DNA from 2 places in the Neomoorella humiferrea genome. Region 2 is predicted to be linked to the other one. Evidence: riboswitches for the same ligand, from Rfam matches in the RefSeq annotation. Region 2 holds a riboswitch; the other holds the start of a gene.
What was found. Region 2 has a riboswitch for cyclic di-AMP ahead of eam (glutamate 2,3-aminomutase). Riboswitches for the same ligand answer to the same signal wherever they lie in the genome.
Positions count from the first base shown of each region.

Region 1: another riboswitch for cyclic di-AMP. It lies ahead of MHFGQ_RS07460 (alpha,alpha-trehalose-phosphate synthase (UDP-forming)); the one in region 2 lies ahead of eam (glutamate 2,3-aminomutase).

Region 1 covers NZ_CP136419.1:1,441,652-1,446,070, forward strand. The annotation lists gene MHFGQ_RS07450 (amylo-alpha-1,6-glucosidase) at 1-200, opposite strand, end outside; gene MHFGQ_RS07455 (IS110 family transposase) at 553-1,782, shown strand; cyclic di-AMP (ydaO/yuaA leader) riboswitch at 1,997-2,147, shown strand; gene MHFGQ_RS07460 (alpha,alpha-trehalose-phosphate synthase (UDP-forming)) at 2,249-3,706, shown strand; gene otsB (trehalose-phosphatase) at 3,681-4,419, shown strand, end outside.
Region 2 covers NZ_CP136419.1:378,731-383,149, forward strand. The annotation lists gene MHFGQ_RS01970 (hypothetical protein) at 1-390, shown strand, start outside; gene MHFGQ_RS01975 (phosphatidylserine decarboxylase) at 384-1,100, shown strand; gene MHFGQ_RS01980 (DedA family protein) at 1,097-1,684, shown strand; cyclic di-AMP (ydaO/yuaA leader) riboswitch at 1,743-1,897, shown strand; gene eam (glutamate 2,3-aminomutase) at 1,978-3,261, shown strand; gene MHFGQ_RS01990 (OmpA/MotB family protein) at 3,303-4,061, opposite strand; gene MHFGQ_RS01995 (flagellar motor protein) at 4,033-4,419, opposite strand, start outside.

The DNA of each region.
Region 1 (4,419 bases), 1.1 Mb from region 2:
GCCCGCCATCCATTAACGGTAAATTCCATGAAATGGAGATAGCGCGTATCGTTATAGTACAGACCCAAACTGCCGCCTTCAGCGTCATTTAGGGAACCGTCCGGTAAAAAAACAAAAAACATGCTCCCTTCCTTTAAAACCTCGGTCCGCGGCTCCATAACACAAGGATTGTTTCGTAAATCTAAAGAAGTTTCCAGCATATCTCCCCCTCCTTGTATGATATGACCAACGGTTAAATTTCCAGTTGGTCATTTATTTTGTCATAAAAAGTGTTTGACCTTTGAGGTATCCTTTGGGACAATCACGGTAGAACCGTGGCGGGGCAGTTTTCTCCCTCCTGCACTTTCAAGTGCTTTTTGAGACTGCTCCCCGGGCCTGACGGCAACCGCTTACGCGCGGGTCGCACGCCCTTTAGAGGTTCTCCCTTCAGCAAGGAGCTACGCACCAGTCTCTTAAGGGTCGGTGCTCATCAGCAAGGTTGCTGTTACGTCAGGTTCCCAGGGATACCCCAATTTTGGTTTGCTATTTCCCCGGGAAAGGAGGTGTTTTGCTATGGGAAAAACTCTTTTTGTCGGTATCGATATAGGGTCCGACACCAATGTGGTGCGCATCCTCGACGATACCGGCGAAGATGTCTGCGGTTTTAGCGTTTCCAACGACCTTCCCGGAGCTGAAAGGCTTGTGGAAAGGATTGTTACTGAAGCTGAGCTCATTGATGCTGATAAGGTTAAGATTGGCATGGAAGCTACTAACCTGTATTGGTGGCACCTTTCCCAGGCCCTGCATGAGGCCCCTGAACTCTCGGCTTTTGATGCGGAAATAGCGGTGATTAACCCTAAGGTAATTGATGGTTTTAAGCGTATCTATCCGGATATGGCTAAGACCGATTCCTTGGATGCCCGGGTTATTGCTGATTGCTTGCGGTTTGGACGGGTACGTCCAACACCTCCTCCTGATATGACCTATGCTCCTTTGCAACGGCTTACCCGGTTTCGCTATCACCTGGTCAGTAACCTCACTCGTGAGAAGAATAGGGCCCTCAATCTGATATTCCTTAAGTTCTCTACCTACCAGAAGGAGTGCCCCTTCTCCGATTTGTTCGGGCAGGCCTCCCGGGCCGTCGTTGGCAACCTCACCCCTGATGAAATTGCTAATATGCCGGTGGAAGAACTGGTCGATATGATGCTTGAGCACGGTAATAACCGCTTGAAGGATGTCCCGGAGATGGCCAGAGTTATTAAACAGGCGGCCTGCAGTTCCTACCGTTTAAACCCTAAAATGCGGGATGCTGTTGATGTTACCCTGGCCATGTCCCTGGAAACCATCCGCTTCTTTGAAACCCAGCAGAAGAAAATCGACCAGGTCATTGCTAAAGAACTTAAAGCCATTCCCCAAACGTTAGATACTGTTCCTGGTATCGGGCCAGTTTACTCTGCCGGCATTGTAGCCGAAATTGGTGACATCTCCAGGTTTAAGAACCACAATGCCCTTGCTAAATTTGCGGGCCTGACCTGGCGGCAGCATCAGTCTAGCAAGTTTTCTGCCGAGGATATCCCCTTAACCAGGTCCGGTAATTATTACTTACGGTACTACCTCATTGAAGCGGCTAATTCCGTCCGGGTGCGGGAGCCGGAATACGCCGCGTTCTACCGCAAGAAATTTACCGAAGCCAGGCATCATCACCATAAACGTGCCTTGGTCTTGACTGCCCGCAAGCTCGTGCGCATGGTCTTCACGCTGCTGAGTGAGGGCCAAATTTACCGGCAAAGGAGGTTGGGTTAAACTTTCTTTAAAGTTTACTTTTAGTGTTTGTGCTGGCAATTATTGTCTCGGTTTGCCGGCTTGGTTTTTTATTGCCTTTTTTACATTTTGAGACATTAAAATTTCCAGTTCAGGGTCTTGACATTTTACCGCGGGTCTCTTTTGTTATATATTACCAATAGTGTAGAGGAATATTTGCATTTTGTTACCATTATGATATAATATAGTCTGTATATATCCCATCACGCTGAATTGCGGTAAAACAACCGTAAGCGGGGGAACCAGTTTTTCGGGGGTGAATCTTGCCGGCAGCGGCCGGCGAGTAGGGCGTATAAATTTTACGTCCGAACCCGTCAGCTAACTTCGTAAGCGTGGAGGGTATATATTGTTATTGAATTTCCCCGGTTCCCCCGGGGTTTAACTTTATTTTAAAGGAGTTGAGGGTATCTCGACAACGGCACAGGTCAAAAAAAGGAGGTATGCCAAAGTGGCTAAAAAACAAACAGCTAAAATCATCATGGTTTCCAACCGGGGAGCGTACAATCTTCAAGCCACTGAAAGCGGTATCCGTCCTGTACCGGCCATCAGCGGCCTCGTTTCGGCAGTTGAACCTCTTTTAAAAGAAAAGGGAGGCGTGTGGATAGCCTGGGGTGGACGTGAGGCTCCACGGAAAAACGCCACAGGCCTACGGTTACCAGTACCCCAGGACGATCCGCTGTATTCTTTTCAGGAAGTTCCTTTAACTGCCGAGGAAATAGAACTTTATTATAATGGTTTCAGCAACGGCGCCCTGTGGCCCCTGTGCCATTATTTTTTAGAAAAATGTAGCTATAAAGCAGCAGAATGGGAGACATATGTTAAGGTTAATAACAAATTTGCCGAAGCTGCTCTCTTGGAAACAACGGAGGGCGATGTTGTTTGGGTAAACGACTATCACCTGGCCCTCGTTCCTTCAATCATTCGTAACCGTCAACCCAAGGCAAAACAATTCTTTTTCTGGCACATCCCCTTCCCCCATCACGATCTTCTGTCTACCCTTCCTTGGGCGTCCCATATCCTGCGCGGTCTTTTGGGAACCGATGTGCTGGGTTTTCATTTACGGTCGTATGCCGACAACTTCCTTAATGCAGTCGCGTCCCTGCTGGACGCCGAAGTGGATTTTGAACATAATACCGTCTACTGGCAACAAAGGTGCATTTATGTAGGGGCCTGGCCTATGGGTATCGATTACCACAACTTCCGCCGCCGGGCCATGGATCCGGCAACTGTATCCAGGGCGATGGCCCTTCGCAGTCAATTCAATGTAGAACGCCTGGCTTTGAGCGTAGAAAGGCTGGATTATACCAAAGGTATAGTGGAAAAACTCCTCGCCTGGGAGCGTTTCCTGGACAAATCGCCCAAATGGCGTGGCCGGACCTCCCTGATTCAAATTGCGGTGCCCAGCCGTACCGCCGTACCGGCTTATCGATTACTAAAGGAAGAAGTCGAAGCCGTGGTACAGCGCATTAACCATCGCTTCGGCCAAGGAAGCTACCGTCCCGTACATTTTTTCTGGCAGGGGATACCTCGTCAGGAATTGGTATCCTATTACCTTGCCGCCGACGTCATGCTGGTCACCCCTCTGCGCGACGGCTTAAACCTGGTTGCCAAAGAGTATGTAGCTTCCAGACGTGACGGCAGCGGGGTTTTGGTGTTAAGCCGTTTCGCCGGTGCCGCCCAGGAATTGAAGGGTGCCGTCCTCGTCAACCCCTATGACCTCGACGGTATGGCCGCCCTCTTTACCAGGGCCTTAAATATGGATCGCGAAGAACAGGAAAAAAGGATGCGTCTAATGCAGGAAAGGGTACGCCGTTACGACATCCGCTGGTGGTTGGGCTGTTTCTATCAAGCCATGATGGCCGCCGAAAGGGAAATTTCCCATGTCTCCGAATCAACTGGCAGCTAAAATTCGCGCCGGCGGCGAAGTGCTTTTAATGTGCGATTACGACGGTACCCTTGTCCCCCTGGCCCCGCACCCCAGTTTAGCCCAACCCGGGCCCCATCTTTTAGATTTGCTGCGGCGCCTTGTTATGAGGCCCCATTTACATATGGCCGTAATCAGCGGCCGCAGCCTTGACGAATTGCGGGAACTCCTGCCCGTTGCAGGTCTTTATCTTGCCGGTCTGCACGGGGCGTACGTGTTAACCCCTGACAAACGGGTTGTAAGCCTTATTCCTTCAGGTAAAGAAAAAATCCCCTGGGCGGAAATTTTTAAACTGGCCCAAAAGTTAACGGCAGGCCTGCCGGGATTTTATCTAGAAAATAAAGGCGAGGCCGTAGCCATCCACTACCGGCTGGTCCCTCCCAAAACGGCGGCGTCGGTTTTACATGAGTTCCGGCGGTCCATGGAGCCATATCACATCTTCGGCATCGAATTCCTTGAAGGAAACAAAGTCCTCGAAGTGCGCCGTCGTGGTATCAATAAAGGCCTAGCGGTAACCTACTTTATCAAAAAATGGCCCAGGGCGCTGCCGGTTTATTTGGGTGACGACAAAACCGACGCCGACGCTTTTTCCGCCCTGCCCCCGAACGGCCTGGCAGTCCGCGTCGGCAACGTACTTACCACTGAAACTCCCTATTTTTTACCTTCGGCGAAAGAAGTCGTCGAACTTTTAGCCC
Region 2 (4,419 bases):
CGGATTCTACTGGAATGCATTCAGGCCATATTACTTGTCGACGCTGATTATCCCGGTGATATAGAGGTTTATAACCGTCTGCGCTTAAAAGCGGCCAAGGAGGGATATGTTGAGGAACTGCGCCCGATTTACCGCGAATTAACCCGGCTGCTTCCCCTGCCGGAAGACCTCTTTCGTCATCCTCCGGCCGAAGCCGTCAAGGACCTCTGGCTGCGGCAGGGAACCCTGGCCGTGTATTCTGCCCTGGACAACGGCTACCGTAACGGTCTTTTTGTTCCCCGTCCGGTGAAGCCGTATAAAGTGAGATGGCCGCTCATGATCGCCGGTTTTTGCGGTTATTACCTTCCCAAAATGCCGTATAATTTAAAGAAAGTGTGGTCGGAATGGTAACTTTGGGAAAAATCCTGGTGGTCATCGTTCTTGCCGTTGGGGTGCTTTTCTGGTACCTGCGCCACGTATGGTTTTATCGCGATCCGTTACGCATAGCGCCTGCAGGAGAAGGGCTTATTCTTGCCCCGGCCGACGGCCAAGTGGTCTACGTCAAACCCTTTGCCGACGGCCGGGTGGTCGCGGAAAAACTGGGACGCCCCATTCCCATTACGGAAATAATGAAAGCGCCGGGGTTTGGTGAAGAGGGCTGGATCGTGGGCATTTACATGTCGCCCCTGGACGTTCATTTCAATTATGCCCCCATCGATGCCCGGGTGGAGGGCATGGTCCATACCCCGGCGAAGATAAATTTACCTATGGTAGATCTATGGGAATATATTCGTTTGACCTATCTTCGCCGGGCAGTTGATTTATTTGCCCATCGCTACCGGCTGGTCAATGAAAGGATGACCATTTTTCTCGAGAACAGCGACGTTAAAATTGCCCTAGTGGAGATAGCCGACAAGTTTGTCAACAAGATCCGGTGTTTCATCACTCCCGGCCAGGTCGTTTCCCGGGGGCAGAAGGTGTCCTTTATAGAGCGGGGGTCCCAGGTAGACCTGATAATTTTTACAAGGGACGTGGAGATCACCGTGCGGGTCGGTCAACAGGTTTACGGCGCCCGGACGGTGGTGGCGCGTTATCGGGGAGCGGGCGGGGCGGGGCAGTGAACGCTTTGCATGTTTACATAGCCCTTTTCGGTTTGCTCCTCGTCGAGGGTATGGGCGTTCCGGGGGTCCCCTTTGAGCCCGTCTTCCTGGCCGCCGGTTATCTAATCGACCGCGGCGAAATGAATTTCTGGGCGGCGGTTGCTGTCGGCAGCCTTGGCAATCTCCTGGGCAACCTGCTGGGCTACTGGCTGGGGGCCAGGCCCGGGCGGGGCCTGATGACACGCCTTTTTCGCCGCGGCTGGAAAGAGGAAGGCCTGGCCTTGACGCGGGAGTGGCTGAGCCGTTACGGCGCGGCGGTTATAATTTTAGCTCGCTGGTTCGGGCCCATCAGGACGCCCACTATTTTGACGGCAGGAGTTGTAGGGATGAATCTGGGCCCCTATGCCCTTTATTCGGCCCTGGGCGCCTTCACCTGGACCCTGGCCTGGCAATACGCCAATTGGAAGGGAGCCCATTTCATCTTTAGATGGTGGCACCTTTACCGCCGTTATGCCACCTGGTGGCTGGATGCCCTTCTCATCTTGGTGGCATTGACGGTCACCGTCGCTTCGCTGTATTATTGCTGGCGCCGTTCATGGAAATAAATGGTATAAAATTACTTTGACAAGTATAAGGATATATGTTAAAATTATTTAACAACAGAATACGTAAACGCTGAATCCCTTGATCGAGGGAACGGGGGAACCAATTCTTTGGGGTGAATCCCCGCCTCCGGTTTAAAACCAACCGGGTGCGGGGTAGGGTTAGCTTTCGACCCGAACCCGTCAGCTAACTTCGTAAGCGTGGAAAGTGAAAGAGGTAATGTACCCCTTTAATTTTCGTGCGCCCAAAACCCCGGTTCAACCGGGGTTTTATTTTGTGAAAGGAGGTAAACATTATGAGTATTTACCCCAGCAAAGGGAGGCTGATGAGTAGAGAGACCAAGAGGGAAATTGCTCTTCAGAGGGCGGCCGAGTTGAAGGCCAGGATTGTAGATTACCTGGACGCCAGGGCTTCCATCCCCAGCGGTTTCGAAGCGGCTGATGAAATTGAGGCCAACCGTCGGCGGATAATGGCATATTTCGGCGCTACGGAAGACGACTGGCAGGACTGGCGCTGGCAGTTAAAGAACCGGGTTACCTCGGTGGCCGTCCTGGAGGAATTAATCCCCCTTACTGCAGCAGAGAAAGAAGCTATTTTGCGCGTCGAACGTACCTATCGCTGGGCCGTGTCGCCCTATTACCTGTCCTTAATGGGAAATGATCCCGAATGTCCCATTCGCCGCCAGGCTCTGCCGGGCGCGGCCGAGCTGGAGGATGAGGTAGGAGTTCTCGATCCCATGGACGAAGAGTTGACCTCACCGGCGCCGGCTATAACCCGTCGTTACCCCGACCGGCTGATCATCAACGTCACCAACCAGTGCGCCATGTACTGCCGTCACTGTCAGCGCCGGCGTAACATCGGGGAGGTAGACCGCAGCCGCAGCCGCCGCGAGCTGGAACAGGCTATTGAATACATTCGCCGGAATGAAGAGATACGCGACGTCCTCATCACCGGCGGCGATGCCTTGATGTTGAGCGATGCTACCTTAGACTGGCTGTTAACGGAGCTGGACAACATTCCCCATGTGGAAATAAAGCGTTTAGGCACCCGGGTACCGGTCACCTTGCCCCAGCGTATCACGCCGGAATTATGCCGGATACTGGCCAAGCACCCGCCTATCTACCTCAATACCCAGTTTAACCATCCCCGGGAGGTTACGCCGGCGGCGAAGGCTGCCTGCGACCGCTTGGTGCAGGCCGGGGTGGTCCTTGGGAACCAGGCGGTGCTGTTAAATGGCATCAACAACCATCCCTTTATAATGAAAAAACTCAATCAGGAACTGTTGAAGATCCGAGTACGGCCCTATTATATCTTCCACGCCAAACCGGTCAAAGGCACGACCCATTTTATCACTACCATTGAAGAAGGCGTGGAGATAATGGAGCATTTGCGCGGCTATACTTCCGGTCTGGCCGTACCTACCTATATAATCAATGCCCCCCATGGGCTGGGCAAGACGCCCATTTTACCCCAGTACGTTTTGGCCCGTAATGAAGATCATGTCGTGCTGCGGACGTGGGAAAAACGCACCATCCTCTATCCCAATTTGGGCCGCAGGAATAAGCGAGCAGGAGCATAGTAAAAAAGAGGCGCCGGTACTCGACCCGGCGCTTTGCAATTTTATTGGTGGGGTTCGGTAACGTTGTAGGCCTCTTTTAAAATAACGATGTCGACGCGGCGGTTGCGGGCCATATTGGCTTCCCCGTCGTTGGGGGCTACCGGGCGGTACTCGCCGTAGCCCGTCGCTGAAAGGCGTTCGGGGTTAATGCCGGCGTCGTTTATCAGCACTTTAACGACGCTGATGGCCCGGGCCGTCGACAGCTCCCAGTTGGAAGGATAGAGGTTGGTATGAATGGGCAGATTGTCGGTGTGGCCCTCGATCCGCAGGTAATTGGGCAAGCCGGCCAGGGCCCTGCCAATTTGGCGGAGCAGAGCGCGGGCCTCGGGGGTTAATTCGGCGGAGCCCCGGGGAAAGAGGATGGTATCATACATGCTGACAACCAGGCCCCGTTCCTGGTTGGTCAGGGTAATCTGATCCTGGAGGCCTTCCTGGGTTATGTATCGTTCCAGATTAGCCTTTACCCCGGCTAGTTCCGTTAATTCTTCGTTATTTTCTAGTCCAGTGCCGCTGTCCATGGCCGGCTCCGTACCGGCAACAAGGGACGGCAGGCCGCCTTCGGGAAAAATTCCAGACGCCGGCGCGCCGAGGAAGGCCTGGGCCAGGGAACTGGCCAGGGCGGCCATTTTCTGGGCGTTGAGGCTGCTGATGGAGTACATGACCACAAAAAAAATCATTAAAAGGGTTATGAGATCGGAATAAGTCAAAAGCCAACGTTCTTTATTGTCGTGTTTAACCTTTTCGCCGCCGCGCCTGGCCACCGGTCCCTTCCTCCTTTCCGCCGCTCCTTCCTAGGATTTTTTTCTGTACCTCCGGTGAAAGGAAGGCGAGAAGGGTGCTGCGGATGAGGGTGGGGTTGCGGCCGGCCTGCAGGGCCAGCACCCCTTCCAGGACCATTTCCTGGTAAATCCGCTCTTTACCGGCCTTGTTTTTGAGTTTGGCGGCCAGGGGCAGCCATAAAAGGTTGGCGGAAGAAACGCCGTAGAGGGTGGCGATAAAGGCCATAGCTATGGAAGGCCCCAGTTTATCCGGCGAGCTGATATTACTTAGGACGTGAACTAGACCCATGACGGTGCCGATGATTCCCATGGTGGGCGCATAGCCGCCGGCGGCTTCAAA